Regions from separate parts of the Arthrobacter sp. BE255 genome, predicted to be linked through region 3. Evidence: riboswitches for the same ligand, from Rfam matches in the RefSeq annotation. Region 3 holds a riboswitch; each other region holds the start of a gene.
The links. A riboswitch is a leader RNA that binds a small molecule or an ion and turns the genes downstream of it on or off. The one in region 3 is predicted to bind cyclic di-AMP.
Positions count from the first base shown of each region.

Region 1: another riboswitch for cyclic di-AMP. It lies ahead of J2X42_RS16865 (M23 family metallopeptidase); the one in region 3 lies ahead of J2X42_RS06990 (hypothetical protein).
Region 2: another riboswitch for cyclic di-AMP. It lies ahead of J2X42_RS17735 (hypothetical protein); the one in region 3 lies ahead of J2X42_RS06990 (hypothetical protein).

Region 1 covers NZ_JAVDWK010000010.1:144,903-155,314, forward strand. Annotated here, with positions in the region: gene J2X42_RS16835 (molybdopterin molybdotransferase MoeA) at 1-295, opposite strand, end outside; gene J2X42_RS16840 (DUF6457 domain-containing protein) at 292-585, opposite strand; gene J2X42_RS16845 (NTP transferase domain-containing protein) at 601-1,239, opposite strand; gene J2X42_RS16850 (HNH endonuclease) at 1,271-1,771, opposite strand; gene J2X42_RS16855 (NlpC/P60 family protein) at 2,010-2,756, opposite strand; gene J2X42_RS16860 (NlpC/P60 family protein) at 2,890-3,549, opposite strand; cyclic di-AMP (ydaO/yuaA leader) riboswitch at 3,620-3,782, opposite strand; gene J2X42_RS16865 (M23 family metallopeptidase) at 3,930-4,748, opposite strand; cyclic di-AMP (ydaO/yuaA leader) riboswitch at 4,759-5,002, opposite strand; gene J2X42_RS16870 (metal-dependent transcriptional regulator) at 5,132-5,827, opposite strand; gene serC (phosphoserine transaminase) at 6,106-7,236, shown strand; gene J2X42_RS16880 (DUF3027 domain-containing protein) at 7,387-7,986, opposite strand; gene J2X42_RS16885 (cold-shock protein) at 7,995-8,378, opposite strand; gene J2X42_RS16890 (hypothetical protein) at 8,572-8,805, shown strand; gene J2X42_RS16895 (helicase-associated domain-containing protein) at 8,816-10,412, shown strand, end outside.
Region 2 covers NZ_JAVDWK010000011.1:117,405-127,816, reverse strand. Annotated here, with positions in the region: gene J2X42_RS17745 (response regulator transcription factor) at 243-983, shown strand; gene J2X42_RS17740 (HAMP domain-containing sensor histidine kinase) at 987-2,489, shown strand; cyclic di-AMP (ydaO/yuaA leader) riboswitch at 2,613-2,771, shown strand; gene J2X42_RS17735 (hypothetical protein) at 2,777-3,499, shown strand; gene J2X42_RS17730 (glycosyltransferase) at 3,647-4,558, shown strand; gene J2X42_RS17725 (YdeI/OmpD-associated family protein) at 4,509-4,952, shown strand; gene J2X42_RS17720 (HAD-IA family hydrolase) at 4,933-5,613, opposite strand; gene J2X42_RS17715 (VOC family protein) at 5,629-6,015, opposite strand; gene upp (uracil phosphoribosyltransferase) at 6,151-6,786, opposite strand; gene J2X42_RS17705 (phosphatase PAP2 family protein) at 6,829-7,563, opposite strand; gene J2X42_RS17700 (nucleoside deaminase) at 7,652-8,158, shown strand; gene J2X42_RS17695 (DNA glycosylase AlkZ-like family protein) at 8,155-10,412, opposite strand, start outside.
Region 3 covers NZ_JAVDWK010000003.1:132,404-142,815, reverse strand. Annotated here, with positions in the region: gene J2X42_RS06995 (SPFH domain-containing protein) at 1-1,431, opposite strand, end outside; cyclic di-AMP (ydaO/yuaA leader) riboswitch at 1,746-1,929, shown strand; gene J2X42_RS06990 (hypothetical protein) at 2,349-3,122, shown strand; gene J2X42_RS06985 (NrtR DNA-binding winged helix domain-containing protein) at 3,153-3,887, opposite strand; gene J2X42_RS06980 (SPFH domain-containing protein) at 3,988-5,016, shown strand; gene J2X42_RS06975 (hypothetical protein) at 5,026-5,925, shown strand; gene J2X42_RS06970 (CPBP family intramembrane glutamic endopeptidase) at 5,971-6,666, opposite strand; gene J2X42_RS06965 (DUF4383 domain-containing protein) at 6,936-7,403, shown strand; gene J2X42_RS06960 (FAD-dependent oxidoreductase) at 7,552-9,081, shown strand; gene J2X42_RS06955 (hypothetical protein) at 9,140-9,658, shown strand; gene J2X42_RS06950 (hypothetical protein) at 9,655-9,849, shown strand; gene J2X42_RS06945 (hypothetical protein) at 9,879-10,376, opposite strand.

The sequences.
Region 1 (10,412 bases), on a different contig from region 3:
CATGCGGCGCCAGCCGCTGGCCGGTCTCGGCCAGGATCCAGGGGCCGGTGCCGTTAACCGCCCAGCCGTCCATGGCGGACGAGGCGTAGTGCGGCATGTCCTGGAGCGCGGTGATGTCCCCGGCAAGGGTCCGGCCAAGGGCCTGCTGCAACGGGACCCGCCCGGCCGGTATCGGCGCGGCACAGCCGAAGGCAGCCTGGCGGGCTTCCTCCCAGGTATGGGCGAGGTGCCTGGCGGGTTCGTCCTGCGTGTCCTGCTTGGGTGCGTCGTCGTTGTCGCCGGGGGCAGCCGTCATTCGCCGGGGGTCCCGGCGGAGGCAGAATCGTAGTCCGCGGCCAGGGTGCGGGCCACGTCCATGGCCGCCGACATGGACGCGGCGTCCGTGGCACGGCCCGAGCCTGAGGCAAGTCCTGCGGCAAAGCCCGCAATAAATGTGGTCAGCGGCGCGGCCGGCCGCACCACCGAATGCGCAGCCACTCCGGCAAGCGAAAGGATGGCGTTAACGTCTACCTGGACGTCTTCGAGCTCGTAGGCCTGAAGGAGCGCCCTGCACCATTCTTCCAGCGTCTCATCCTGGCTCTTCACTGACTGCCTCCCAATTCAACTGCGGCCACGCAGGTCCGGAACCTGGTCATGGTCCCGGCCGGCCACTCCAAGCGCGGCGGCATCATCCCAGGTATCCACGTCATCAGTGGAGCCCGCCGGGACGGTGACAAGCTGCACGTCCAGCCTAGCAAGGAGAGCGGACACAGAGCCGTTCATTAAGGCACCGCGCGAGACCAGGTCCTGCACCGAACGCTGCAGTGCCGCAGTGCTGTAAAAACCCACGAGGGGCTGGCGGTGTCCGTCCGGCGAGACGGCCATGGCGCCGTCGCCGGGCCGAAGGGCCAGACGAAGGGTCTGGACCGCAGCACCCACGTTCGGCATGTCGCAGGCCAGCAGCAGGGTGAAGGGCGGACGCGGCCCGTCCGTTCCACCGAGCGCGCCCAGCCCCGCGGCAATTGCCGACGCCGGTCCGGCAAACGGCGGTTCCTCCCGGCAGGTGATCACTCCACCGGGCAACCGGCCCGGGTCCGGGCCCACCACCACGGCCGAACGCGCGCCTGCCGCCGCGGCCAGGGACCGCTGCAGGAGGGTGGCGCCGTCGTACGTCAGCGCCTGCTTGGGCACGCCACCCAGCCGCGACGAGCGGCCACCCGCCAGGACGACGGCGTCGAATTCGAAGGCATCAGAAAGCACAATCCCAGCCTAGCGGGCCGGGAGGAACTGGTCAGGCAGCTTTTTCAGGCAGGAGGAAGGGGTCCCACGCGGGCGTGGGCTTTTCCAGTTCCTTGATCTGCCAGATGGTGCCGTGCGGTGGTTCCGGGATGAAACGGAGCTTCCAGCCCATCTCCCCCGGTGTGTGGTCACCTTTGACGTTGTTGCAGCGCAGGCATGCAGCGACCAGGTTTTCCCAGGAATCGGCGCCGCCGCGGGACTTGGGCTGGACATGGTCAATGGTGTGCGCCGCTTTGCCGCAGTATGCACACCTGTGCCCGTCCCGGCGCAGCACTCCCCGGCGGCTCACGGCAGTGGACTGGTTGTATCGGGGGCGGATGTAGCGGTTCAGGAGGATCACGGACGGGCGGCCCAGAATCTCCTGCGGCCCCACTACAGGGTCCTCGCCTTCCGCTACAACGCTTGCCTTCCCTGTGAGCACAAGGACCAGCGCCCGGCGGAAGGTGATTACCGCCAGCGGTTCATATCCAGCATTCAGAACGAGAGTGCGCATGCACGTACCTCTTCACGGCCGCACCCGTCAGGGGCGCGAGGGCCGGCTGCCCCCGGCATGTCCGGGCTATGGATCGACACCACAAGAGTAAACAAAGAAAGCCGGGATCAACTAATCCGCGGTTTTGGGGTGTGCCCGTGTCGACGGTCCGCTGCCGGGGTCGTGACGGCGAAGAAGCCGTTAAAGCAGAGGACCCCCGCCGTAGGGCGGGGGTCCTTGCGAAGCGTTGCCGTGGAGATTAGCGGACGCGGATGAAAACCGGGCCGGAGCCTACGTTGGCGCTGAAAACAACGGTCTGGTTGCCGTTGTAGCCGCCGTGCACTGCCTGGCCGTTGCCGGCGTAGACAGCGATGTGGGCAACGCCAGCGCCGCCGTCGGCGTAGTAGATCAGGTCGCCGGGCTGGGCCTCGGCGGCGCTCACGGTCTGTCCCAGGGACAGGTAGCCGGCGGGCCAGTCGTGGAAGTTGATACCCACGGCAGCCAGGGAGTTCGTCACCAGCATGGTGCAGTCCTGCATAACGCCGAGCTGCGCGTAGGCTGCGGACAGGATGGCCTGGCCCTTGCTGCTGGCAGCAACCGGGGCCTTCGGTGCTACGGCTGCGGCTACCTTGACGGTGGCAACAGCCTGGGCTGCGGGAGCCGGAGCCTCAGCTACGGGCTCGGGTGCTTCCACGACGGGAGCCGGCGTGGTGGTCACGGCGGGCTTCTCGTAGGAGATGGCAATGGTGGAAGCGGCCGAGATGACGGCCGGAGCGGAAACCTCAACCTCAAGGTTGGAAGCGGAGGCGGATTCACGCTGGACGTTGGTGTCTGCAGCGTTGGCTGCGATACCACTGGTCAGGACCAGGCCGGAGGCAGCAGCGATAACCGCGGCCTGGCGACCCATGCCACCGGCGTTGTCGCCGACGGCCTTGGCAATGACAGCCAGCGAGTTGGTCTTGGTGACCTCCGCGCGGTGCCGTGCAACAGTTGCACGTGTAGTCATTATTTCTCTCTTTCGTTTTCCTTAGGACCGCGCAGGCAGGCCAAGGGCTGTGGGTGCGCCGGCATCTTGGGGGTACGCCGGCACACCCCGAACGGGGATTTAGCGAAAAGTGTTCTAGCGGGGAAGGGTTCTTCTACTTCATGGTGTAGAAGGATCCGCCGCCGGTGGAGGCCACGGAGTGCAGCAGCGTTCCCTGTGACGGGTTCAGGGCGCTGATCATCATGCCGTTGCCAACGTAGATGCCTACGTGCGCGCCGCCATTCTGTACAACGAGGTCACCGGGAGAGGGTGTTGCGGTGGGCGTCATGGCCGTCCAGGCGTTGACACGCGGAATGCTGATGCCGGCCTGGGCGTAGACCCACTGGGTGAATCCGGAGCAGTCCCAGCCGCTGGGAGAGGTGCCGCCCCAGACGTAGGGGTGGCCGATGCCGGTGTAGGCGATGGCTGCCAGGCCGGATGCGGCCGCAGAGGATACGGCGTCCGTCAGCTTGCTGGCTTTGGTGGCCGTTGCCTCGGAAGTCCGTTCCGTGTCAGTGGACTGCGCACGGACCGTTTCGACCTTCGGGGCCGGCGTGGTCTTGACCACGGGACGCTCGAAGGAGACGGTGGCCGTGGGGGCAGCGGTGACGGCAAGGGCAGTCTGCGAGCCGGACTCGGTGGATGCGGATACGCCGGCGGTGGTGTCCGCCGCGTTGGCCGGAAGCCCCATGCTCAGGATCAGACCTGATGCAGCTGCGATGACAGCAGCCTGGCGACCTACGGTCCCGGCATTCGCACTGACAGCCTTGGACACGGGGCCCAAAGGGTTGGTGCGAACCGTTTGCGCGCGGTGACGCGCGGAATTATGGCGTGAAGACACGAAGGTAGCCTCTCCCAATGCCTACGAGGTGAGCTGTCGGATTCGGATGGGAGTTCACCCGGCCACGCCGCTTCCTAGGAAGCTTTGCGACTTAACCCCAAGGCCTTCAGACTTCGAAGACCAAAATTGGTTCCCCCGCCCCTGCCAGACGATGTCATGCGAACGGACCTTGAGCGGTGGCAGAGCTAGGCAATCCACTCAAGAACGTCAACTTCGGAAAAGTTGACGCACGTTAGACGTTACAGGAGTTCAGATCGAATGTCACATTCAGGTCACGGGATGTCACGCGAATGTGAGAGCTTGCCATCATTTGGCTAGAGCCAGCCGGTGGGGTCAACGACTTCACCGTTGACCTGGACCTCGAAGTGGAGGTGGCAGCCGGTGGAGGCTCCCGTGGTGCCGCTGAGCGCCACCACGTCGCCGCGGCTGACCGTCTGGCCAACCTTGACGTTGAACGACGAGAGGTGGTTGTACGTGGTTTCAAGGCCGTTGCCGTGATCCACCACCACGCGGTTGCCGCCGCCGTACTGGTGCCATCCGGCGAAAGTCACGGTGCCGCTGGCTGCTGCCAGGACAGAGGTGCCGCACTGGGCCACGTAGTCCTGGCCGCGGTGGAAGTCGCCGGTGCCGCCGGTGATGGGGCTGACGCGGTAGCCGAACGGCGAAGCGGTGACGAGGCTGGCCAGCGGGGCGCCCAGGCTGCCTGCGGATGCGGCCCTGGTGATCGAGCCCGCGGACTGGGCGCTCAGGAGCTGCTTGAGCTTGCCGTCGGGATCGCCCTGGGTGACCACGGAGGAGCGGCTGAAGTCGATTCTTGCGGCTGCTTCGGCGGAGATTTCAGGCTGCGGAGCTGCGGAAACAGCCGACGCCTGCTGGCCGGCGTCGGGAGTGGCCAGCACGGGGCTGGTGGCCGGCACCGTGACAGTGAGCACCAGGCCGGTGGCGGCAAGGGCAATGCCTGCCTTTTGGCCAACGCCGCTGGCGGCCGCGAAATCGGTGATCTGCCGGAAGGGGCCCCGGCGGCGGCGCGCATCGCGCTGTGGATCCCGGGGCCTGTCCGCGGCCACTGCTGCGGCAACGCGGGGCGCTGCTGCGGGGCCTGCCGCGCGGCGGCGGCCCCTGGAATTCTGCATGGTCAAGAACGGTTCCTCTCTGGATAGCCTGCGAAGTTAGCTGTCGGATTCGGGTCAGAGAGTTCAAAGACCCGGTCCGCCGTAAGCAAGCTTCGGCGCAGAGAGATATCCCGTAGGATCCTTCGCTGGAAGAGGCTTGCTGCTGACGGACTTCACCCCAAGGCGGCCTTGCGACCGCCGGTTGTGGTTCCCCCGCCTCTGCCAGTTGGTGACTCGTACTCCGATCTGCTGGCAGAGCTCGGCTCCAGATCAGGTAACGCTTTTGTATCGACGCTTGGCGTTAACTATAGGCGATTAAGCCGGACAGTAACAATTCCGTTATCTTTGCGTAAACCCCAACGAATGGGGTAAATACGCCGTTCAGCGCCTCCCCTGAACAGGCGTCAGGCGACGGATACAAATACGTGCGCGGCGACTTCCGGCGGGAGCTCCAGCGCCCCTTCGATCCCGGCCACCCGGACCGAGATGTAGTCGCCCACGCGCTCCAGCGAGACCGCGGCACCGGGCCGGATCCCGCCCTCGTCAAGCTGGATGAGCAACTCCGGCTCCACCTGGATGGGTTCCGCCAGCCGGCTGACAACCACGCTGGAGCCCGGGCCGTAGCCCTTCATCGCTTCGAGGAGATTGATCACGCCGTCCGTAAAGGGCGACGACGCCTGGCCGCCCAGCGCCGCGAGGCCCGGAATGGGATTGCCATAGGGGGATTCCGTGGGGTGGTTCAGCAGTTCGTAGATGCGCCGCTCGACGCGTTCACTCATCACGTGCTCCCAGCGGCACGCCTCGTCATGGACGTAAGCCCAGTCCAGGCCGATGACATCCGCCAGGAGGCGCTCCGCGAGCCGGTGCTTGCGCATGACTTCCGTGGCCCGCTTACGGCCTGCCTCTGTCAGCTCCAGGTGGCGGTCTCCGGAGACCACCACGAGGCCGTCACGTTCCATCCGGCCGATGGTTTGGGACACCGTGGGACCGGAGTGCCGGAGCCGCTCGGCGATGCGTGCGCGAAGAGCAACGATGTTCTCTTCCTCAAGCTCCAAAATGGTCCGAAGATACATCTCCGTGGTATCGATCAGATCCGTCATCCAGCTCAGCTCCTCGAGCGCAGTACCTTGCGTTGTCCCACCGTATCGCGTACCGACAGCGACGTAGTCCGTTGAAAAGCTTAGCCTATTTTGAGTTTGTCCGGATAATTCCTGGGCTGCCGGAGGCTTGTCTCAATGGCTGGACTATGACGGTGCCGGTTCCCGCCCAATCGGCGGTTCAGGCAGAATAAGGGAGGTCCGTGTTGCAGCCATCGTCGACTGCCGGCCATCCCACCGTCCCGGACGTGAGTTACGTCCACGCCGAAATTGGAGCCCCTGTGAGCGAAACCAGCATCACTATTCCTGCCGACCTCCTGCCAAAGGACGGACGGTTCGGCGCAGGACCTTCCAAGGTCAGGCCGGAACAGATTGAAGCACTCTCAGCCGCGTCCAAGACCATCCTGGGCACCTCCCACCGCCAGGCCCCGGTCAAGAACCTCGTCGGTTCTGTCCGCGAGGGCCTCAGCCAGTTCTTCCGGGCCCCCGAGGGCTACGAAGTGGTACTGGGCGTCGGCGGCTCAACCGCGTTCTGGGACATTGCCAGCTTTGGCCTGGTGGAAAAGAAGGCCCAGCACCTGTCCTTCGGCGAATTCGGCTCCAAGTTTGCCTCCGCCACCAACAAGGCGCCGTTCCTGGACGCCTCCTCCATCATCAAGTCCGAGCCCGGAACCCGCCCCGTTGCCCAGGCCGAGGCCGGCGTGGACGTCTACGCCTGGCCGCAGAACGAGACCTCCACTGGCGTGTCCGCGCCGGTTAAGCGCGTGTCCGGAGCCGACGACGGCGCCCTGGTCCTGGTGGACGCGACGTCGGCCGCCGGCGGCCTGGACGTGGACGTTGCCGAAGCGGACGTGTACTACTTCGCTCCGCAGAAGAACTTTGCATCCGACGGCGGCCTGTGGCTTGGCCTCTTCTCCCCCGCCGCGCTGGAGCGCGCCGCCCGGGTCAAGGCAAGCGGCCGCTGGATCCCGGACTTCCTGGACCTGCAGACGGCGATCGACAACTCCCGCCTCAACCAGACCTACAACACACCGTCGCTGTCCACCCTGGTGACCCTGGACTCCCAGGTGCAGTGGCTGAACGCCAACGGCGGCCTGGACTTCGCGTCGGCCCGCACGGCAGACTCCGCCGGCCGGATTTACTCCTGGGCCGAGGCCTCCGACTACGCCACGCCGTTTGTGGCCAAGGCCGAGGAACGCTCCAACGTCATCGCCACGATCGACTTTGACGACTCCGTGGACGCGGCTGTTGTTGCCAAGGTGCTGCGTGCCAACGGCATTGTGGACACCGAGCCCTACCGCAAGCTGGGCCGCAACCAGCTCCGGATCGCAACGTTCGTGGCCATCGAACCGGCTGATGTCACCGCATTGCTGGCCAGCATCGACTTTGTGGTGGGCGAACTGCGCAAGTAACTTCCCGCCACACCTCATCGATTGCTCCAACAGCGCCCTTTTGGGAGTGCTAAAGGGCGCTGTTGGAGCAATCGACGGGTAGGCGTGGCAGGGGCGTTAACGTTCGACGGCGCCGTCCGGACCTTGGTCCTGGCGGCGCCGTCTGCTGTCTTACTCGGAGTCTTCGGCAGGCTCTTCGGTGTCCGGCTCGTCCGTGTCCGGCTCTTCGGTGTCCGGCTCTTCGGTGTCCGGCTCTTCGGTGTCCGGCTCGTCAGTGTCCTGCTCTTCGGCGTCGGACACTGCCTCGACGCCGGCTGCCCTATATCCGGCGTCCAGCGCCTCCTCGTCCTGGGCGTCCTCGGGGCGTACGCGTTCAGCCCAGGGCACCCACTCGGGGGCAAGGATGGACTCCTCGGAGGGCAGCAGGCCAAGCTCGCTGATGGTGACCACCTTGGAGCGCGAGTTCCGGGTCAGGACCGCGAACCACTGCCACCCCTGGTAACCGGGCAGGCGCGACTCAAAGAGATGCGTCACCAGCCGGTCGCCTTCACTCTTGGCGCCGAGGTGGGTGCCGATGGTGGACGCCGGCGTGATGCCTTCGACGGCGGAGCGGGCCACATCAACCGCTCCGGCAAGGAAGGCATCCGGTTTGCCGATGCGCCAGACGGGCACACCCGCAGGGCGCTTGGTTTCGACCGCCGCGGCCGTGACGGCCGGGGCCTTCACCTGCTCCGTTGCCGTTTGGTCCGGCTGTTCAGCTTCCGGGTTCATCAGCAGGCCTAAACGTCCAGCTCGTCGGCAACCTTACGCAGGGCTGCGGCGATGGCCTTGCCCTTGTTGCCTTCCGGGTACTTGCCGGCGGACAGGGTGCCGGAGAGGTTGTCCAGCACGCTGACGAGGTCCTGCACCAGGGGTGCAAGGTCCTTGGCGCTGGGCCGCTTGGCCTTGGCAATGGACGGCGTCTTGTCCAGGACGCGGAGGCCCAGGGCCTGTGCCCCCTTGCGGCCGTCGGCCACGCCGAACTCCACCCGGGTTCCGGCCTTTAGCTCGGTAACGCCCTCAGGGAGCGATGATTTGGGCAGGAAAACTTCCTGGCCGTCCTCGCCCGCGAGGAATCCGAAACCTTTTTCCTTGTCATACCACTTGACCTTGCCGGTAGGCACGTAATCAACCTTCTTCGTTCTGACGTCTTGAGACACGGCCGGCAGTCACCGCATCCGCATTGATATGCGGGTTCAGGGTATGACTGCCCGGGCCGAGTTGGTCTGTTGCTTCAAGGTTATCCTGCCGCGCGCCCGAATCCTGCTTTACGGCCTTTATACGAACGCCTGCCGAAGGACTGTTAGCGTTACGTCCATGACACCCTCGCGTTACCGGCGCCTCCTGATGATCTGCGCGGCTGCGGTCGCCCTGCTCTCGCTCGCGGCAGTGGGCGCTGTGATGGCACTGGCCTTTGCCGGTTCCGCCGCCCCCGTGTGGGTCACCTCCACCGCCCTGTACGGCCTGCCGGTTGCCTTCCTGCTGATGCTCTTCCTGATCCTGGACAGCGTGGCAGGGCGGCGCCGGGCAGGAAAGCCCGGCGGGCGGTAACGTTGGACTGATGTCCCTTATCCGCGCGCTGAGCAAAGAGCTGGAGGCACGCAGCGACGAGTCGTTGCGTGCGCTGTTCGCCGCGCGGCCGGACCTCATTTCGCCCGCAGTTCCGGACTTTTCCGCGCTGGCCGCGCGTGCCAGCGCCAGGGTCAGCGTGCAGCGTGCGCTGGAGCGCCTGAACAAACCACAGATGCAGGTCCTGGAAACGCTGCATCTCTGCACCAACACCGACACCGCACACAGTGCCTGCGCGGCCGGCCTGCGGAAATTCATCCCGGGCGCGTCGGTGGCGGCCATTGAGCGGATCCTGGCCTCCCTGCAGGAGCTCGCGCTCGTGCACCGGGCGGAACCTCCGCACGGCACCGCCCCCACGGGCCACCGCCAGCACTTCTACCTCCCGGTGGGAACACTTCGGGATGTTGTGGGCATCTACCCGGCAGGGCTGGGACGGAGCTACACGGAGCTGGTCCGCCTGCAGCCCGCGTTCGCGCAGCGCGTGGTCCAGCTGGTCGCCGAGCTGCACCGCAGCGGGGTGGCCGTCCAGGAGGCCACCACGCCCATGGAGGCGGCGCTTGCGCTGCAGCACTGGACGTCCTCGCCGGAGGCGCTGCAGGGCATCCTTGCCGGCGCTCCGGAACGTACGACGGCGTTGCTCGCCCGATTCGGGAACTGGGCCATGGGTGCCGTCCCCCAGGCACAACGGAAAGCCTCCGTGGCCACCGAAGCCGCCGACGTCGGGCCTGTTGACTGGCTGCTGGCGCGCGGCCTGCTGGTGCCCCTGGACGCAGCCCACGTGGAGCTGCCCCACAGTGTGGGTGTTTCCCTGCGGGGCGGCGCGATTATTGAGGACTTCACGCTGTCGCCGCCGGTTCCCGAACTTGGCCACACCACTGCCGCGCTCCGCCGCAATGCCGCGCTGGGGGCCATCGCGGAAACGCTTCGGCTGGTGGGCGAGCTCCTTTACGCGGTCAGGGAGCAGCCGCTGGCAACACTGCGTACAGGCGGTGTGGGGGTCCGGGAAATGCGGCGGCTGGCGGAAGGGCTCCGGCTTGACCAGCACCGCACGGGCCTCATGGTGGAGTTGTGCGCGCTGTCCGGCCTGATCCGGCTTGACGTCGATTCCTCGGCCTGGGTCCAGCCACCGGAGCTGGAATGGCTGGTCCTGCCGCGGCAGGAGCAGTGGCTGTGGCTTGTTAACGCCTGGCTGGCCAGTGAACGTGTTCCGTCGATGGTGGGCCAGCCGGTCAATGGCCAGCAAAACACGCCGGCCGTTCATCGCGGTGCGGCCGGAACCACCATCAATGCGCTCTCGGCAGAGGCCCAGCGGCCGGACGCGCCTGTTGTCAGGAAGCGGATCCTCGAAATCCTGAACCACCTGACGAAAGAGGCCGCGGCGCCGGAGGCCCATGCCCCCGTCCTGGACGCTGCCGCCGTGCTGCAGCGGGCCGAGTGGGAACAGCCCCGGATGGCGCGCCGGTTCAGTTCGCTGATCCGGGGCGTCCTGGCGGAGGCCGACATGCTGGGCCTGACCGGTTCAGGGGCGCTCAGCCAGCTGGGCAGCGCGATCGCCGAGGACAACCCCGACGAAGCGCTGGGGATCCTGG
Region 2 (10,412 bases), on a different contig from region 3:
CCATCTGGATTCACCAGCGGTGGAATTGCTGAAACACGTCCCCTGGTTTGGCGTCATGTCCAGCTCCTCCGCCATCCGGACAAAAAATTTTCCCGCCGATCTGTCGCCGGAAGGGCCGCAACCCCTCACAGAGGTGCAGGCAGAACGCCGTTGCGGACCTTCCAGCTCGCTAGGCTGGGATTCACAGCCCGCGCACAGGAAGCCCATAGCGCGGGCTAACCGACAGATCGGAGAGTTGTCCCATGGCCACTTCGCACTCCATGACCAACAACCTTCCCCAGCTCACCCACCCGGACGGTTCCCCCATCCGCGCCCTGGTGGTCGACGACGAGCCCAGCCTTTCCGAACTGATGAGCATGGGGCTTCGCATGGCCGGCTGGTCGGTAGCCGTTGCCGCGGACGGCCCGGAGGCGGTGAAACTCGCCAAGGAGTTCCGCCCTGACGTCCTGGTCCTTGACGTGATGCTTCCCGGGTTCGACGGCGTTGAGCTGCTGACCAGGATCCGTGCGTTCGCGCCGGAGGTACCTGCGCTCTTCCTGACTGCCAAGGACGCTGTCCAGGACCGGATCGTAGGCCTGGCCGCCGGCGGCGACGACTACGTCACCAAACCCTTCAGCATGGAGGAGGTCCTGCTCCGGCTGCACCGGCTGGTCCAGCGCTCCGGCGTGGCGGCGATGGACACCGCGGAACTGGTGGTGGGCGACCTCGTCCTCAACATCGACACCCGCGAAGTGACCAGGGCAGGCGACCAGCTCCAGCTGACCGCCACCCAGTTCGAGCTGCTCCGGTACCTCATGGAGAACCCCAAGCGGGTCATCAGCAAGGCGCAGATCCTGGACCGGGTCTGGGACTACGACTTCGGCGGGCAAGCCAACATCGTGGAACTGTACATCTCCTACCTCCGCAAGAAGGTCGATGCCGTGCATCCGCCCATGATCCACACCGTGCGCGGCGCCGGATACGTCATCAAGCCGGCGGACTAGGCCGTGTCCCTTTCCGGTGTTGCGCGCACACACGGCCGGAGCTGGCTCAAGCCGTCCACGTGGCACCTGCGCACCCGCCTCGTCCTGGTGGCCATGGCCCTGCTGGTGGCCATCTGCGGAGCGGTGGGCCTGTTCAGCTACGCGTCCATGGATTCGTTCCTGACCCGCCAGCTCGACGAACAGCTCAGCCAGGCCGCCTCCCGTTCCAACGACCCCGGCCGCCCGCCGCTGGGTGGCTTCAACGGCCGGCCTGACCCGCTCGATTCCCGCGGCCAGAGCGTGGGCACTCTCAACGCCCGGATCCTGGACAGCCAGGTCAACAGTGCCGGGTTCCTGGCCTCCGACACCACCCGCTCCCCCCTGTCCGCCCAGGACAAGGAGATCCTGCTTGCGCTCCAGAAGGACTCCATCCCGGTGGACAGGACACTCTCCAACGGCGATTACCGGCTGGTGGCGGTGCAGACCAACTACGGCGATGTCCTGGTGACCGGGCTTCCGCTCGCCGGGAAGGAAAGCACGCTCACCTCCCTGGTGTGGACGTTTGTGTTTGTTTCCCTCGGCGGGCTGGTGCTGATCGGCCTGGCCGGGACCATCCTGATCCGGCGCACCATGCAGCCGCTGGAGCAGCTGTCCGAAGTCGCTACGCGCGTTTCGCGGCTCCCACTGGACGCCGGTGAGGTGGCACTCGCGGTGCGCGTCCCGCCGTCGAACTCCAACCCCGGGACCGAGGTGGGCAGCGTGGGGCACGCGCTGAACCTCATGCTGGACAACGTGGCCAGCGCGCTGCAGGCGAGGCAGCGGAGCGAGACCAAGGTGCGGCAGTTCGTTGCCGATGCATCGCACGAGCTGCGCACCCCGCTGACGGCGATCCGCGGCTACACCGAGCTGATGCGGATGACCGAGAATTTCACCCCGGATGGGCGGAAGTCGCTGGCCCGGGTTCAAAGCCAGTCCGAGCGGATGACCACCCTGGTGGAGGACCTGCTCCTGCTTGCCCGGCTGGATGAGGGCCAGCCGCTGAAACTCAGCGAAGTGGACCTCACGCAACTGGTGGTCGAGACGGTCAGCGACGAGAAAGTCATCGCACCGGACCACAACTGGCACCTGGAACTTCCGGACGAGCCACTGGCGGTCAACGGCGACGCCTCCCAGCTGCGCCAGGTACTGGTCAACCTGCTCTCCAACGCCCGCAAGCACACGGCTCCCGGCACTACGGTGACCACGGCCGTGATGAGGTCGGCTGACGGCAGTGCCGTGGTGTCTGTGACGGACGACGGCGGGGGGATCCCGGCCGAATTCGTGGACCATGTTTTCGCCCGGTTTGCCCGCGCAGACGCCGCGCGCACGGGCGCGGCACCGTCTGCCGGAGCCGCGGCGTCGGAAGGCACCAGCGGCCTGGGCCTGTCCATTGTCCAGTCCATCGTGGAAGCCCACGGCGGGAGCGTGGAGGTGACGTCCCGGCCCGGCCGGACCGAGTTCGCGCTGCGCCTTCCAGTGGTTGCGTGATCAATGCAAGGCAACGCACCGGCGTCGTGATCTCTGTTACCAAAATGTGACTTAAGCTCCAACCTCCTGTACCGTCGATTGGGTGCGGTTCCCTTTTGGTCCGCATGTCCGGAGGACGCCAAGCTCTGCCGCTTCCCGGATTCCGCTTGACCAGGCAGAGGCGGGGGACCCAGAGTCCCGGGCATTTGATGCCCTTGGGGTGAAGCCAGCACGTGATGTTTCCGTGTGGCCGGATGCCCTCATCCGAACCCGACAGCTAACTCCGCAGGTGTGAGAGGCGATCCATCATGTCTGAATTTAAGGTAGAAACACGCCCGCAGAGCGGGTCCATCAAACCTCACGGCCGCCGCAGGCTCCCGGAAGCGGAAGCACCGGCACCTGCAACGGCCACGTCCCGGCTGGCTAAAATTCCGTCTTTGGGCCGCCGTGCAGCCATGTTCACCGCTGCCTGTGCCCTGCTTATCGGCGTGGGTGCCGCGGGCCAGGCCTCCGAGTCCAGCCTTCCGGTAGCCGCGAGCGAAACCCAGCCGTCGCCCGCAGCATCAGCTGCCGCCGACATCCAGTCCAAACTGAGCTTCGAAAAGGCCGAAATCCAGGCGCAGCCCGCCCCGGCGCCCGCACCGGCTGAGATCAGTGTTGCCCCGCAGGCCGCCGAGCCGGCACCTGCTCCCGAGCCGGCGCCTGCCCCCGTGGTGGCCGTCAATGATCCGGCCGGAGCCCAGGCATACGCTGCCGGCCAGCTCGCCAGCTATGGCTGGTCCGCTGACCAGATGCAGTGCCTGCAGACGCTGTGGACCAAGGAATCCGACTGGACCACCACGGCCACCAATGCGAGCAGCGGTGCCTACGGCATCGTCCAGTCGCTGCCCGCCGAGAAGATGGCGAGCGCCGGTGCGGACTACCTCACCAACTACCGCACGCAGATCAACTGGGGCCTGAACTACATCCAGGAGCGCTACCAGTCACCGTGCGGTGCCCTGAACTTCCACTTGTCGCACAACTGGTACTAAGCCGGCCTCTCCGGCTTCCGGCCAAAGCACGCAGCAGGCCCTGAATCCCCCCGGTTCAGGGCCTGCTGCTTTTGGCGTCGCCGCCTCCACAGCAGCTTCACAGCCATGGCCTAAAGCCTTCACAACACCGAACGCCATCCTTGATGCATGACACCTATTGGCCAGGCACACCGCGCACCGCAGCGGACCGGACCCTTGCCCGCGACGCCGGCAGCCGACTCCCGCTGCCACCCTGTTGAGATCCTGCCCGGAGTCCCTGTCCTAGAGGTGGCTGTCCCTGTCCATAACGCGGAACAGAGCCTCGAGGCCGCGCTCCGGCGCCTCCACCGGCATCTCGGCAGCGCCTTCCCGCATTCGTTCCGGATCACGGTCGCTGACAACGCCAGCACGGACGGGACCTTGAGGATCGCCGAACGGATAGCCCGGGATCTGCGCGACGTGACCGTTGTCCGGCTGGGCGAGGCAGGGCGTGGAAATGCCCTGCGCACTGTCTGGCTCGCGTCGCCGTCGCCGGTTCTGGCGTATCTTGACCTGGACCTCGAGCCATCGGCGCTGGACCCGCTGCTGGCTCCCCTGCTCACGGGACAGGCAGATGTGGCGACCGGCGCCCGCAGGGGCAATCCGGCGTCGGGCCCACTGCGGCGCGGGTTCCTCCCCCGGTGCCTCAGCCTGGTGCTCCGGTCCGTGTCCGGCGCACGGTTCAGTGATCCGCAATGCGGCGCAAAGGCCATCCGGTCCGAAGCCGCCCGGCGCCTCCTCCCCCACACCGCCAACAGATCCTGGTTCTTCGACACCGAACTGCTGGTCCTGGCCAACACCTGCGGCTTGCGCGTACTCGAAGTGCCCGTGGAATGGACCGACGCGTCGGATTCCAACGTCGACTACAGCCGGACTGCCCTTGCCTATCTCCGCGACGCTGGACGGCTCCGGCGAGACCTGCGGTCCGGCCGGATCCCGGTGCCCGCGGTCCGGGCTTCCCTGGCCTGCGGCTCCGGGCCATACTTGGGCCATGAAATTCACCACCACCATCCTGGGCAGCGGCAACAAGGCAGGCATTGAGGTTCCGGAAGAGGTTGTCGCCGCCCTCGGCGCGGGCAAGCGTCCGCCCGTCGTGGTGACCATCAACGGCAAGAGCTACCGGAGCAGCATCGCGGTGATGGGCGGGCAGAACATGGTCGGCGTGAGCACCGCCAACCGGGAGTTCACGGGCGTTGCGGCCGGGGACACCGTCGAGGTGGACGTGGAACTGGATACGCAGCCTCGGATCATCGAGGTACCGGATGACCTGGCAGCAGCGCTGGCCGCGGAACCTCACGCCCAGGCGTTCTATGCCACGCTGAACTACAGCGCGCAGCGCCGGTACGTGGAGCCGCTCGGGGACGCCAAGACGGCGGAAACCCGGGCCAGGCGGATCGCGAAAGTGGTCGCCGACCTCAAAGCCGGAAAGAAATGACCTGCTTGCCCGCCGTGTCCGTTTCCATGGCGGCTGTGACCGCCCTGTAGTCCGGGATATGGAGGACGCCGTCCGGCAGCGGGCCCGTGTTGGGACCGACGGCCACGGTCCGGATGCCCGCGGCCACCCCTGCCGCGATTCCGGCCGGCGCATCCTCGAACACAACGGCGTCCTGCGGCTCCACGCCGAGCAGGCCGGCTGCCGTCAGATAGCCTTCCGGGTGGGGCTTGCCCCGGGTAACCATCTCCGCCGTTACGGCGGCGGCCGGCATGGCAAGCCCCGCAGCGTCCATGCGGATATCAGCCAGGATCCGGTCCGCTGAGGTCACCAGTGCCACGGCCTCGGCCGGAAGGCTCCGGAGTAGTGCGGCGGCCCCGGGCAATGCAACGATGCCGGTGGTCCGCACCCGCTCCATGGCGCCGAGTTCCTCTGTGAGCGCGACGACGTCGGCCCCGGCCGGAGCGAACCGGCGCACGGTGTCGGCTGCCTGGATGCCGTGGGACGTGCGGAGGATTTCGGCAATGTCCAAGCCGTAGCGGCCGGCGAACTCGCCCCAGACCTGCTCCACCACCGCCGTCGAGTCCACCAGGGTGCCGTCCATGTCAAAAAGGACGGCGCGGCATATGAGCGTGCGTGTGGCAGCAGGCGCGGGGAGGTTCATGCTCCCCATTTTGCCCTAGGTGGTGACCTGGGCGTCGCGTCCCGGGATGTACTGCACGGCCCACTTGTTCCCGTCGGGGTCGGCAAAGTAGACAAAGTGTCCCCAGTCCTGAATATCGATGTCGCTCACCTCCACGCCGTTGCCCTTGAGGTGGTCGTGGGCGGCCTGGATGTCGCTGACCACCATCTGCAGGCTCGGGGCCGTGCCGGGAGGGGCGTCATTGAGGCCCTCGCCGATGCAGATGGAACAGGCCGAGCCGGGCGGCGTCAGCTGGACGAAGCGGATGCCGTCCATGGGCCGCTCGTCGAAATCCGGGTTGAACCCCACCTTGTTGACATAAAAGTCCTTGGCGCGGTCGACGTCGGATACAGGCACAAAAACGAGTTCAAGTTTCCAGTCCATCCGCACAGGCTAACGGGACGGCGGTGAATCCGGAACCCCCCGAAATTCGCGGCGCCCCGGGCGCCGTCCTGCGGACGGTCCCGGGCTGGTCCTGGGTGCGGACTGGTCCTGCGGGCGGGCCCGGGCTCGGCCCGGCTAGCCCGCGATCCCGTACAGGCGGTCGCCGGCGTCGCCCAGGCCGGGGACGATGTAGGACTTCTCGTTGAGCTTTTCGTCGATGGACGCCAGGACGATCGTCACGTTGGCGTCTGCGAGTTCCTCTTCCAGCTTGGCCAGCCCTTCGGGGGCGGCCAGGAGGCAGATGCAGGTGACGTCGGATGCGCCGCGTTTGAACAGGAACTTGATGGCCTCACGCAGCGTGCCGCCGGTGGCCAGCATGGGGTCCAGCACAAAAATCTGCCGGTCTGTGAGGTCGTCGGGGAGCCGCTCGGCGTAGGTGATGATGTCCAGGGTTTCCTCGTCCCGGGCCATGCCCAGGAAGCCAACCTCGGCGGTGGGGACCAGCTTGGTCATGCCTTCCAGCATTCCCAGGCCAGCGCGCAGGATGGGGACCACCAGGGGTGTGGGCTTGGTGAAGGCCGTGCCCACCGTGGTGCTCACCGGCGTCTCGATGGTGACAGGCTGGGTGCGGACCTCGCGCGTGGCCTCGTAGGCAAGGAGCGTCACCAGCTCTTCCGTCAGCTGCCGGAAGACCGGGGACGGGGTGTTTTTGTCCCGGAGGACGGTGAGCTTATGGGCGACCAGCGGGTGGTCCACAACGAGAGTGCGCATGGGTCAAAACTACCATCCGGGCTCGGCGGGCCGGGCCCGGATTCAGCCCGTCTGGTCGTCCCGGAGGACGGGGTGTTCGAACGTGGGTGCCGGGCCGGCGTGCTCGCGTTTGCGCAGCAGATGGAACAGCCGGTGCGCCAGGATCACCACGCCCACCCAGGCCAGCCCCAGGAACCAGCCCGCCATCACGTCCGTCAGCCAGTGGTGGCCCAGGAACACCCGGCTCAGGCCCATCGCGATGATGAAGATCACCCCGGCGGAGATGGCCGTGATCCGCGCCCAAAGGATCTCGAACTGCAGGCACATGATGTACACCAGGACCCCGATCACCACCGTGGTGTTGAGCGTGTGGCCGCTGGGAAAGGACGGCGAGGATTCGTACGGCGGGACGGCTTCGGAGTGGTCCGGGCGGGTGCGGCCCACCAGCCTTTTGCCGACGGTGGTTGCCAGCGTGGATACGGCCGCTGCTCCGCCCACCAGGATGATGGGCCGCCAGGTCCTGCTCAGGAAGGTGAGCCAGGCCGTAAGGATGCTGGCCAGGATGGGCATGCCGACGCCCCCGCCGACGTTGGTAAAGGCCGTCACCGCGGTGTCAAGGGCAGGGGACCGGAGGTCCTGGGACAGCTGCAGTGCGGGCAGATCCAGGGACGCCAGGCCCTGCTCATCCACCACGTCGCCGTATACCTCGGCACCCAGCAGCGCCATGATGATCACCAGCGTGCCGCCTACCAGCAGCGTGATCCACAGGGCAGCGTATGGCTTATACCATCGGTCCAGGCGATCCCTGAGGGTGTCAGCGTCCACGTTGCCTCCCCGGCGTCAATGCTTTGCAAGGCTGGATATCCATCGAAACTATCATTGAGCCATGGTCCCCGCTGAAAAGAACCACCTTGATTGGATGGGTCTTGCCCTGGACGAAGCCCGGCGTGCGCTGGCCACGGCGGATGTGCCCATCGGGGCTGTGGTGATAGGGCCCGACGGCGCCGTGCTGGGTTCCGGACGGAACCAGCGGGAGGAACTGGGAGACCCCACTGCCCACGCCGAGGTGGTCGCCATCCGCGAGGCCGCGGACCGGCTGCGTGAACTGTCGAGGCTGGGCGGCGGCAGCGGTGACGGCTGGCGGCTGGCGGACTGCACCCTGGTAGTGACCCTGGAACCGTGCGCCATGTGCGCCGGTGCTGTGGTCCTGGCCAGGATTCCGCGCGTGGTGTTCGGGGCATGGGATGAGAAAGCCGGCGCCGCAGGTTCGGTTTTTGATGTCCTCCGCGAGCGCCGCCTCAACCACTGGGTGGAGGTTTATGGCGGTGTCAGGGAAGAGGAATGCGGGGCCCTGCTCCGGGATTTCTTCGCCGCGCACCGTAGCCGCGCTTAGGAGCCTTGGCCTGCGGCATCGAGCGCGTCGATCCGGTCCTGCCGGGAAGCGGGCGAGTCCAGGCTGAAGGAGCGGAAGTCGCCCAGCTCGTCCCGGATCCACGCCTCCACTTCTGCTATCCGACGGCTTGCCGCCGGGGTGGGGCCGTCAAAGAGCCAGCAGGCGATCCGCGCCTTCGCTGGGTCGTACTGCCAGAGCCCGATGATGCGGCCGCGGTCCAGGACGGGGTGGTCGGGCAGGTCGGCCTGCAGCGCCAAGGTGGAGCCCAGCACTTTTTTGTCCCTGTCCTGCTCCGCGAACATGTCCGCTGAATTCCGTCGGAGCAGGACCAGGGAGTCAGTGCCGGCGAGCAACTGGATCTGCTCCTCCGCCGGTGCCTCGAACGCGGCGAGGCGCTCGACGTCGTCGGGCAGCATCCACAGCACCTCACCGTCAGCTGCCGGAACCTCCACAGCCCCGACGGCGGTGAGCCCCGCCTTCGTGTGCGCCAGGGTGAACCCCGTGAACCACTGCGACTGCTTGACAGTGGCCCCGCCGGTCCAGCCGAGGTAGCGCTCCAGGAGGAGGCTGCGGGCGGCGTCATCATCCATGGTGGTGGGCGGCAGTCCCCACAGTGTGTAGGCGTAGCGTTGCTGATCGAGGCGCCCGTTGACCGGCACGCGCCGGATCCGGCCGTCAGCCTGCAGGAGGCCCAGGGCCGTGGGAAGGGTGGTGGCCGCGCCCTTCTTTTTGCCTTCGTCGCCGAGGTTCCGGACGGAATCGCCCAGCAGTTCCTTGAGCTGTTTGGGGTCCAGTGGGCTGCCGGCGTCGCCGAGGGCGTGCAGGATCTGCTCCTCGAGCAGGGTGATTTCGCCGCGCTCCACGCCCATCCTGGCAAGCACCCGGAACGGCGCCACGGCGGCGTCCCTGCCGATCTGGAGGCCCCAGGCGAAGTCCTCGTGGCCCAGCACGTAGGTGCAGCCGCGGGCGGTGGGCAGCTCATGGATCTTCAGGGACAGGACTGCGGCGTCCGCCTCTGCGCGGCTGGTTCCGGCGCGGGCGAAGAGCGTGAGGTAGGGGTTGGCGCCGCCGACTGAACGGGCCCAGCCGGCGGTGGTGAACACGTCAGCGGGGTCCGCGCCCTGCAGCGTGCCGTCGAGGCCCTGTTTATGCCAGGCCCAGGCCCTGAGCAGTTCGGGCGTGAGCAACTGCGGGTCCGGAGCCTGGAGGTTCAGGCCGGTGGCCGGGGACGCGTGCGTGGTCATGCCCCATTGTGCACCGGTGGTCCCCGCCGCGGTAGGCATCCCGTCGGCGGATCCCCTGAGGATGTCCAGGACAGTCCGGGCAGTGCCGTCCCATCCCGGCAACCTGTCCCGGGCTGCAAGTGCCGCGGCCCGCCAACGGGCACGGAGCGGAGGTTCCGACAGCCACTGCCGGATCGCTGCGGCGAGCGCGTCCGCTTGGCCGTTTCGTGGACCCTCGAGTCCGACGGCGGCACCAGGCAGGACGACGGCGGAACCAGGCGTGGCGCCGTCGGCGTTCTCCGGCCTGCCCGCCTGCCCGCCGGTCAGGCCCAATGCCTCGACAGCGCCGGTCCCGTCCCTGACGATGACCGGGATGCCGCGGGCCAGCGATTCCGTGACCACCAGCCCGAACGTTTCCGCCCGGGACACAAGCATGCTCAGGTCCGCCCTGCCCCATGCGTCCTCCAGTTCGCTCCCGTCGAGCTGGCCGGTGAGCCGCACACGGTCTTCCACTCCAAGGGAGGCAACGGCAGCCCGGACCTGGGCCGCATAGGCGCGGTCGGCGTCGTCCGTTCCCACCAGGGATGCCGTCCAGGCGAGGTCCCGGACCCTGGCAAGTGCAGCCACGGTCAGCAGCTGGTCCTTGTTGGGCAGGAGTGCGGCCACGGCAATGATATGCGGCGGGTCCGAACCTGCTGCCACGGGTCCAGGCTCCGTGCCCGGCAGGGCTACCCGGCTCGAAGCAAACCCATGTTTCTCCCTTACGGCTGCCGCGGCCGACGAACTCGTGCAGATCACGCCGGTGGCGGCGTGCAGGGCCCGGCTCTCGCCGTCGGGATGGCTGGATGAGGGCATGTGCAGCAGGACCCAGGTGCGCTGGCCGGCGGCCGCAGCGTACTCAATTTCGTCAGGAGCGCCGCACGCGATCAGCCCATCAACAACCGTGACCGTTCCTGGGGTGGGTTCCGGTTCCCAGGCACCGAGAAGGCCGCCGAGCCGCCGTCGTTCCTTCGCGCTGGCCTCCGGCCAGG
Region 3 (10,412 bases):
TGATTTGCCGAAGCCCTTGAGCATTTCGATCACGTCGAACCCGGTCGTGTCCTTGAGCATCTGCGCAGTCTGCTGCACGCCCGAGGAAACATTCTTGCTGACCTGCCCTGCGCCGTCGTTGGAAATGACGGTCATATTGCTGATGGCGCTCATCGGCGCGGCGATTTCCCGGGCGATGGAAGGCAGAACCTCCAGAAGCTTGTTGAGGATTGCTGCCTCGTTGAACTCGCTGTACGCCTTGGCCTGGGCCTCGATGGCTCCTGCTTCAGCCGTGCCGCGAAGGCCAATGACATCAGCTTCGGCGATGCCTTTGGTCTTGGTCACTTCGGCCTCGGCAAGGCCGCGGGTCTTGTTGATCTCGGTCTCGGCGTTGCCCTTGGCGGTGTTGGCTGCTGCCAGAGCCTTTGCTTCGACCTCGTTGCCGGCAGCCTTGAGCTTGCGGGTTTCGAGTTCCGCGGCGGCTTCAACCTTCGTAGCTTCCGAGATCCGGGTACGGCGTGCGAGGTCGGCAGCTGCTTCGGTTTCAACCTTGTACTTGGCAGCGTCGGCGGGTTTGCGGACCTCGATGTCGAGTTCCTTTTCGCGAAGTTCTGCCTGGCGTGCCACAACCTGCTGGTTCTTGAGGATAATCGCTTGCTGCTGGTCGGCGTGGGCAAGGGGGCCCGCGGCGTCAGCCTCTGCCTGGCGGGCATCCGTTTCCTGCTTCAGTTCAGCGCGCCGGAGGGCCAGCTTCTGCTCGGCTTCAGCCGTTTTCTGGTCCGCGAGCGCCTTCGCTTCCGCGGCTTCCCGCTGGGAGTTCGCTTCAGCGATGCTGGCGTTCCGTGCCACCAGGGCGGCCTCGGGGCGGCCAAGGTTCTTCAGGTAGCCGCCTGCGTCGTCCACAGACTTGATCTGGAAGGTGTCGATGACCAGACCCTGGTTCGTCATCGAATGCTCGGCTTCTTCCTTGACGGAGGCCGCGAACTGCGCGCGGTCCTTGATGATCGCGTCAACGCTCAGGGTGCCCACAATCGAACGCAGTGAACCCGACAGGGTTTCCTGCGTGTAGTGATCGATGGCGTCCTGCTGGTCAAGGAAACGCTGGGCTGCCTTGCGGACAGAGATCTTGTCACCGCCGACCTTTACCTGGGCAACGCCGGCCAGCTTGAGCTGGATGCCGTTGTTGGAGATCGCTTCGATGGTGACTTCAACCTGACGCGACGACAGCGAGATGTGGCTTACGCGCTCGGTGATCGGGTTAACGAACGCCCGGTTGTTGATGATGACACGGGACTGGTCATCGGACGTTTCATCGGTTGTGTTCGGATCGCTCTTACCGGTGATGAGCATGGCCTCGTTCGGCTTAGCGAACCGGATGCTCGAAGTGTAGAAGATGAATCCCGCGATGAGCAGGAGGGCAAGTGCGCCCCCGCCGATCAGCATTACTGTCATTGTTCCCCCTGTTGATGTGTCAGATCGCGATGGTTGCCGCCGATCCTTGGACCCGGCGCCTTGGGGGACGCAGCACCGCTGAAGCAACCCGGTGACGTCCCCCATCGCACCGTGTTCCATCAAACCTTACGTCCAGTGGACGATCCAAAGCTCGGCCGGCCTACCGCTGCGCCTTGGCCTGTCAGCCGATACCCCTGGGCAATCGAGGGCGGACACAAGGTAACTCGCGGCACGGATCATTCCTGTTACCTAAACGTGACTTAACGGACGGGTTCGTGTACGGTCTTGGGGTGGCCCATCTGGATCGGGCTGCGTCCGGGCTGACGCCGAGCTCTGCCACATCCCGGACTCCCAACACATTAAGGCAGAGACGGGGGACCCACAGTCTTCGGGCCGCTGCCCAGCGGTCCTTGGGGTGAAGCCGTCACGTTTAACGTGCCGGCCGGTTGACCTCCGCCGAACCCGACAGCTAACTCCGCAGGCGTTGAGAGGCAACCATCATGTCCCGTTCGCTTGATCAGTCGCGCCCTTTTCGGACCGGGCGGCACCGCGCAGGTGCTGCGCCGGTCATCACCACTCCACTCACCCCCGCAAGTTCCGACGCCGAAGTGCCACATACCGGGCATGGTTCCACCGAACCGGCGTCCGCCCCGCTGCGACGACGCAGGGACAGGCGCCCGGCCATCGACGTACCGCCTGCCCCGGAATCAGGACGTCCCGCGGAAACTGCGTCTCCTGCAACCGAAGCCATACCGGCAATAGCCCCCATGGGTACCGCTCCGCAACGCCCACGGAGAGCCGCAGGCCGGGGCGGCGCACCAACAACAGCAGTTAGCCCCCAGGTAGCCGCTGCTTTCAGCTCCGATGCCCGGGCCATCCTGAAGAGAGCCGCTTCGGTTCGCGTTATCGGTCATCGAATGGCGATAGTCGCCGGCTCCCTTGCCGTGCTGCTTGCTGTCGGCACAGCCAGCCAGGCTACCGAGCTGCCCTTCTTCGGCAAGGAGTCGTCCGCCCAGGATGCTCCCGGCGCAACGGACGCGACTCGTGCAACGTCGGGAGCGCAGCCCACCTACGCTAATGGACGCGTGACTCCTTCGGGCGCACCGGGCACCCCGGCAGAGGCTGCCCCGGGCACCGGTAACGTGCCCGCCGCGTCGGATCCCAATGCCTCGTCTGTGCCAGCCGTCGCCGACCTCCCCATGCCAGTGGACGCTCCCACCCTGGCCGGAATTCTGGCTGACTCCCCCGCCGCAGTTCCGCCTTCACCGGGGCCCACTGTGATCCTTCAGCCGCCGGTTATTTCAGCGGCAACAACTGCTCCGCCAGCGTCTCCGGCAGGGGCCGCACCAGCACCCACGACGACGCCACCGGCCACCCCAACCACACCCACACCCACACCCACACCCACGCCAGTGGCCGCGTCGCCCGCCCCCTCGCCCACCGGTACCGCTGCCCCCTCCGATGAAGGGGATGACAACACCGACGAAGCAGTCGATACCCGCTCATATGCCAGCGCCCGCCTGGCGTCCTATGGATGGGGTGCAGATCAGATGACTGCCCTGAACGCGCTCTGGGACACGTCGGCAAAGTGGCGGCCGAGCCAGGTTGACCGAGGATTGGGCTACATCAAGGAACGCTATGGTTCGCCGGAAAAAGCCCTGGAATTCCGCGCCGAGAACAACTGGTACTGACCCTGGCAACTCCCCTTCACACCGGGGGAATCAGTCCCGCGGTCGCATCAGCGGCGGGTTGAGTACGGCACGCGCCGGCTGTCCGGCAGCCGGCCTGGCAGCTTCAGCCAGCCGGTAGAGGGCGGCAGGACGGCCGGCGTCGCCGGCCGTCATCCGCCCGGTATCTTCCAGGAAATCAGGCGTTCCTGTGGCCTTGCGGTGGAAGTTGCGGGGGTCAAGGCGGGTGCCCCAGACAGCCTCGTAGACGGCGCGGAGCTGGGCTATGGTGAACTCCTTCCCACAGAAAGCCGCCCCCAACGGCGAGTATTCGAGTTTTGCTTTCGCCCGCTCCAAGGCGTCACGGAGGATCCGCTCGTGATCAAAGGCGAGCTTCACTTCGCCGTTCATGACCTTCCTGACGGGGTACCAGGCAGCATGTGCGGCGTCGCTGCCAGCCGCCAGAACCGGAAAGTCCGGAGCGAGCAGCAGGTGGGCCACGGTGAGCACGTCCCCGCGCGGGTCGCGTCCCTTGGGGCCATAGCTGCCCAGTTGCTCCAAATGCCCTGGAAGATGCCCGACGCCGGTCTCCTCAGCCAGCTCCCGGCCCGCAGCATCCAGCAACTCCTCACCGGCCAGGACGAAACCGCCCGGCAGGGCGGGCTGGCCGCGGAAGGGATCTATCAGGCGGGTAATCAGCAGGACATTCAGGGTGCCGTCGCGAACGGTGAGGGCGACGACGTCGACGGTCACCGGGAAGCGCGCAGGAGCCGTGCGGGGTTCAGCCATGAAGCCATCCTAGATATTTATCGTCACCTTGACAATAAAGCCTCGACGATCCTACTGTCTAGTTATCGTCATAATGACGAAAACATAGAAGGAGAAGCTCATGGCAAGCATCAAGCGCTACCCCTGGATCAGCCACTTCCTGGGCAGCCCTACGGGATACGTCGTCCACCTGCAGCAAGGCCAGGTAAGGCACCAGGGTGTGGGCCAGGCGTTCTGGTTCCGGCCTGCGAACTCCGTGCTCAGCGAGGTCCCCGTGGATGACCAGGAACTGCCCACCCTGTTCCACGCCATCACCCGTGACCACCAGGACGTGAGCGTCCAGGCAAACGTGACCTACCGCTTCGTTGACCCCGTGTCAGTGTCCAGCCGCCTCGACTTCGGCCTCCAGCCGGCCGGTTCAGCTCCGGCCACGGGACGCGAACAGGTGGCCACGATCATCGGCCAGCTGTGCCAGAGCCATGCGATCGACCAGATCGCCACCACCACCCTCTCCGAAGCCCTCGAGCGCGGCGTCAGCCAGCTCCGGGCTGTCCTCACCGAAGCGCTCCGAACTGACGCGCGGCTCCTGTCCACCGGCATCGAGATCCTCGGGGTCCAGGTCCTGGCGGTCCGGCCCGAGTCCGACGTCGAACGTGCGCTCCAGACACCCGTCCGCGAACAGCTCCAGTCCGAGGCAGACCGGGCCGTGTACGAACGCCGGGCGGTCGCCGTCGAGCGTGAACGGACCATCTCCGAAAACGAAATGGCGAGCCAAATTGAACTGGCCACCCGGCGCGAACACCTGGTCGCCCAGGAGGGCGCCAACGCCCGGCGCCAGGCCGGGGAAAAGGCCGCCGCCGGCCTGATCGAGGCACAGGCTGCGGCCGAACGCCAAGTCATCACCACCTCCGCCGAAGCAAACCAGATCCGGCTGGTGGGCGAAGCGGCCGCGGCACGCGAAGCAGCCACCATGGAGGTCTACCGGGGCATGGAGCAGGCCACGCTGCTGGCTCTGGCGCTGCGCGAGGCTGCAGGATCGCTGCCCAACATCGGCAACCTCACCATCACCCCGGACCTCCTGAGCGGGGCACTGGCCGGGCTGTTCAGGGAGGCTCCCGTGGCCGGGACGCCGACGGCCATCACCAAGTAGGGACGCATCATGGCAACCCCGCGCATCGTCATCGTCCACCGCCGGACCGAGCTCCAGGAACTGCTGGACCGGCACGCCACACGCGGCCAGGCCGAATTCTTCCTCCGCACCAGGGGCCGCAGCATCCAGGACGTCCAGGAGCGGCACGACAGGCTCACCGCTGCGGTGGCCTCCCTGCGGACCGCAGTTCCCGCCGAATGGCGCCGTGCCGAAGTGGAACGTGCGGACCTCAGCCGCTTCCTGCTCGCACCGGAGGACATCATCGCCGTGGTGGGCCAGGACGGGCTGGTGGCCAACGCGGCGAAATATCTCAATGGCCAGCCCGTCATCGGCGTCGACCCGGAGCCCGGAATGAACCCGGGCGTCCTGGTCCGGCACTCGCCCCAGGCTGCGGCAAGGCTCCTGCAGGACGCAGCGCTGGCTGGACCGGCGGAGCGGCTGCGGTGCCATGAACTCACCACAGTGACGGCGCGGCTCGACGACGGCCAGGAACTCTCCGGACTCAACGAGATCTTCATCGGACACGCCTCACACCAGTCGGCCCGGTACCGGCTGACAGCACCGGACGGGCGGGCCGAGCGCCAGTCCTCCTCCGGCCTGATCGTCTCCACCGGCACCGGCGCCACGGGCTGGTGCGCATCGATCGCCCTCGAACGCGGAGGACGCCCCCTGCCGGGGCCGACGGATTCCCGGCTGGCTTGGTTCGTCCGCGAAGCATGGCCCTCCCCCATCACCGGAGCCTCATTGACCGAGGGCTTGTTGGCCGCTGGCGAAACGCTTCGCGTAACTGTTGGCTCAGACCAGCTCGTGGTGTTCGGCGACGGCATGGAAGACGACCGTCTCACAGCGTCCTGGGGCCAGGAAATCACGGTCCAACTCGGTGGGCGTCCGCTGCGGCTGGTGGCGTAGGCCCTGCAGCCCACCCCGGAGGGGACGTATCCTCCGGGGCCAGGCTCAGTAAAGGAAGATCGGTAGCCAGTCGCGGTTATGGGCGTGCACCAGCGCGAGGAACAGGACGAAGTCGAAAAGCAGATGCACTGACACAACGTAAGTAAACGACTTTGTCAGTTTGAAGGTGTAGCCCTGCAGCAGCGCGAACGGGAACGTCAGGAGCGGACCCCAGGCCGTGTAGCCGATCTCCCAGAGGAACGACGAGAAGATCACGGCTTGCAGGATGTTGGCGAGCCAGTCCGGGAAATGCCGCCGCAGCAGGGTGAAGGTGGTGCAGATAAAGAACAGCTCGTCCCAGATTCCAACTGCGTTCACCCCGAGGAAAAGCCGCCAGAAGATGGTGGGGTCGGAGGCGTCCGGCCAGTTTTGGTAGACCCCCGTGCGGATCAGGTACACGGGAAGAATGAAGTAACCAAGAGCCACGACAGCGATCAGGTACAGCTTCGCGCTCAACGGCCATTGACGGCCGGTGTTCACCGGAAATTTGATGATCTCCTCACGGTAGGCGAACCGCGACACCAGCCAGGGCACGAGCACGGCCAAGGCAAGGGCTCCACCCATGAGCGTCATGTGCGTGATACTCAAATCAGCGTTGAGGGGAACCAGGCTGATGATGACCATTCCGGCCGCCACCAGCATCAGGTGCCGCAGGAACGCTCGGTCGATCAGTGCCGCCGTGACCACGCTCGTGGCGAGCATGCCGTAGCCAAGGGGGTCATTCTCGACGCCGAAAAGCAGCACCCCGGACGCGGAAAGCAGGACCGCTGGCACCACCTTCCACGTGAGCGCGGTACGGCGTGGTTGCGTCGAAAGCGTTGTCACTCCACAAGCATGTCATGGCCCTGTTTCCCCTGCCCACACGCGGTTTTCGGGAGTAAAATGTCACTGTCGGCAGGATTCCTGCGACTCCTTGCCGCGAGGCCGGTTCTCCACCTGAAGAGCCGGCAATTTGCGTGAAAGGGAGAGCAATGACCACCGCCTCACATCCCGCCCAGCACCACATGATGGGGTTGACGCTTCACAACACCGCCTTGATTATTGGTGCGGTTTTCCTGCTGGTTGGAGTTCTCGGGTTCGTCCCGGGAATCACCACCAATTACGGCGCTATGACCTTCTCCGGCCATGAGTCCGGGGCCATGCTGCTTGGGGTCTTCCAAGTGTCCGTGCTGCACAACATCGTGCATCTGCTGTTTGGCGCGGCCGGTATCGCAATGGCCCGGACAAACCCGATGGCCCGCTGGTTCCTCCTGGGCGGCGGCGTTGTGTACCTGCTGCTGTGGATCTACGGCCTGGTCATCGACATGAACGCGGCCGCCAACTTCGTCCCGTTCAACACCGCCGACAACTGGCTGCACCTGGTACTGGGCGTCGGCATGGTGGGCCTGGGCCTCTGGCTCGGCCGGGATGCCATGGAGAAAAAGGGAAGCGCTATGTAGCCCTCCACGGTTCGTGGAAACCTACGACGGCGGCCGTACCCGGGCGGGAAGTGTGCCCGGGGACGGCCGCCGTCACCTCCCCTGCGTCGGGGGCTCCTGGCGCAGCCTTTAACACGGCCCCTGTAGAACCGGATCCTGAGGTGATGCGGTGAATGCCGCAGCGAACAGTGGACGGCCAGAAGGTGAACCCGTCTCCCTTTGGGTTGCCACCGCCGGAACCACCGATTATCCCGACCTGCGCGGGGATCTTGAGGTCGACGTCGCGGTCGTCGGGGCGGGCGTCGCCGGGCTGACCGCCGCGCTCGCCCTCAAACAAGCTGGCCGTACCGTCGCGGTCATTGAGACCGCCCGTGTGGGTACCGGCGTCACGGGCCACACCACCGGCAAGGTCACCTCCCTCCACCGTCTTGCGTACACCGGGCTTGCCCGCGGCCACGGCACGGGCACTGCCCGCGCTTACGCGCAGGCCAACCAGGCCGCGATAGAACACGTCGCGCAACTGGTGGCCGAGGAAGCCATCGACTGCGATTTCCGCCGCGTCGCCAACTACACGTATGCCGAAAGCGATGATGCGCTGGAACTCGTGCGCGCCGAAGCCAGCCTTGCTGCCCGGCTGGGCCTTCCCGCCACGTTCACCACCGAGGTGCCGCTGCCCTTCCCGGTCAGGGGTGCCGTCCGGCTCGACGGGCAGGCACAAATCCACGCCGTGAAATACCTCCAGGGTCTCGCCCGCGCCGTACACGGTGAAGGCAGCTTCGTCTTCGAGCAGACCCGCGCCCAGCACGTCCACGATGGTCACCCGGCCGTGATCGACACCGAGGACGGCACCGTCCGGGCCCGCGACATCATCGTGGCCACGAATGTGCCGTGGGGCGGCCAGGGCCTCTTCTACCTGCGGGCGCATCCACACCGCTCGTACATCGTGGCCGGGCGCGTTGACACGCCACCGCTGGACGCCACGTTCATCAGTGCCGACCAACCGATGCGATCCATTCTGACAGCCAGCGTGAACGGCACAAGCTACGTGCTTGCCGGCGGTGAGGGCCACCGCGTGTCCCAGTCCGGCGACACAGCCGCGCGGTACCGCAGGCTCGCGGCCTTCGCCCATGACCGCCTCGGCGTGGACAAGGTCGCCTACCGCTGGTCAACACAGGACGGCATCCCGCTCGACGGGCTGCCGTACGCCGGGCTCATGTCACCCACCGCCAAACACGTGTACGTGATCACCGGCCTGCGCAAATGGGGCCTGTCCAATGGAACTGCAGCCGCCCTAATACTCGCTGACACCCTCACCGGCCGGGAGAACCCCTGGGCCCGGGTGTTCAACAGCAACCGGATCACCCCGGCTGCGAGCGCGGGACGGTTCGTGACGGAGAACGCTAGGACCTTCGCGGCTGTCGTGGCCGGCAAGGTCCGCGGCCGGCCTGGCCAGGCGGACCTGCTGCCCGGAGAGGGGACAGTCATCAAAGCCAACGGCGGGAGCACCGCCGTCTACAAAGACGAAGACGGTCTCGTTCACTCCGTATCCGCCACTTGCACCCACCTGGGCTGCACCGTCGGTTTCAACACCGCCGAGGCCACGTGGGACTGCCCCTGCCACGGCTCCCGGTTCGCCATCGACGGCGCCGTCATCCAAGGGCCGGCCGCCAAGAACCTCCCACCTGCACCGCTGCCCTGATGGCATCCGCCTGAGTGGCCGTATCGTTGACGTCCTTGCCGCCGCCTATGCTGGTCGGGTGACTCCTGCCCCATCACCCAGCCCCCTCGACGTCGTCGTCCATTCGGGACCGGCCGACTGGTGGGTGATCCTTGCAGGGCTGGGACCCTTGGCCGTGCTGACCGCGGCCCTCCTGGCCTTCTACATCAACTGGCGCACGCTTAAGCAGCGCACAGCGGCCGACAAGACGGCGCTGGAGCAGAAACGCGAGGCGGACGCCCAGGCCCTCAGGCAGAAGACTGAAGCGGACAGCCGGGCGGAATGGTGGCGCCGGACCCAGTGGGCGCTGGACCGGGCATTGGACGAGGATGAGGGAACAAAGGCCTTGGGGCTGGCAACTTTGGATGTTCTGGCGCGCAGTGAGCTGGCCCGCGAAGAGGAGCTTGAGTTGTTCGATATCGCATGGAAAAACGTCTCAGGTGATGAAAACGGGTCAGAGGACGGCTCCGGCCAGGAGATCGCGCCCGTGGACTCCGATGACCACTTAGGCGACAATGGAACGACCGATAAGGACAAAACCAAGGAGGTTGGACCATGAGCGCAGCGTCATCTGAACACCGTTTCGTCCATACTCCCCGGAGCACGCCCGCAACGCCGGCCACGAAGAAGCCCACCCCGGCCGAGCATCGTGTCCAGGTGGCAGCGGCCAGGCTGCGCGTCACTCTCGATGAGCGTCTTGGCCGTGAAACCCCGGCCAAGACCAAGGCGCTGGCCAAGGAACCCATCTAGTTCTGGCCCCCTAAAGCCAACTACCAAGCTCAGCCGCCGTGTTTCACCGCAGGGCTTCGCATGCCGCTGTAGGCCACCCCTGCCCCTGCCACGAAGATCAGGACAGCGAGATAGACCGGGCCGAGATGCCCAAGGGTGGCCAGACCCCATGGGTAATGTGCGGGCAGGGCCACTGCGAGTCCGACGGTCGGGACGATAACGGCTGCGGTGAACGCCCACCGTTCTCCCCGGCGCACCCCGTACCAGGACAGGCATGCGATGGCCAGACCGGTCGCGGCGATGAAGCCGCTGAGCGCGATGTGCAGATGGCTGATGTAGTGATGCAGCTGCGGGCTGAACGCTTCGACCTCCGCCATTCCCTTGTCCACCTGACCGGGGCCGATACCCAGCTCGAGGAAGGCTCCGGTGAAGTTGAGTCCCAGGAAGACCACGGCGTACGCAACGAAGGCCAACCCGGCAAGCGCCATGAGAGCGGCTCCCGTCCGGAGGCGGGCCTGGTTTCCCGGGGTAGCTTGGATGGCAGGCATAGCCGCCACCCCCTCTCCTATTCACGTAGATACTCG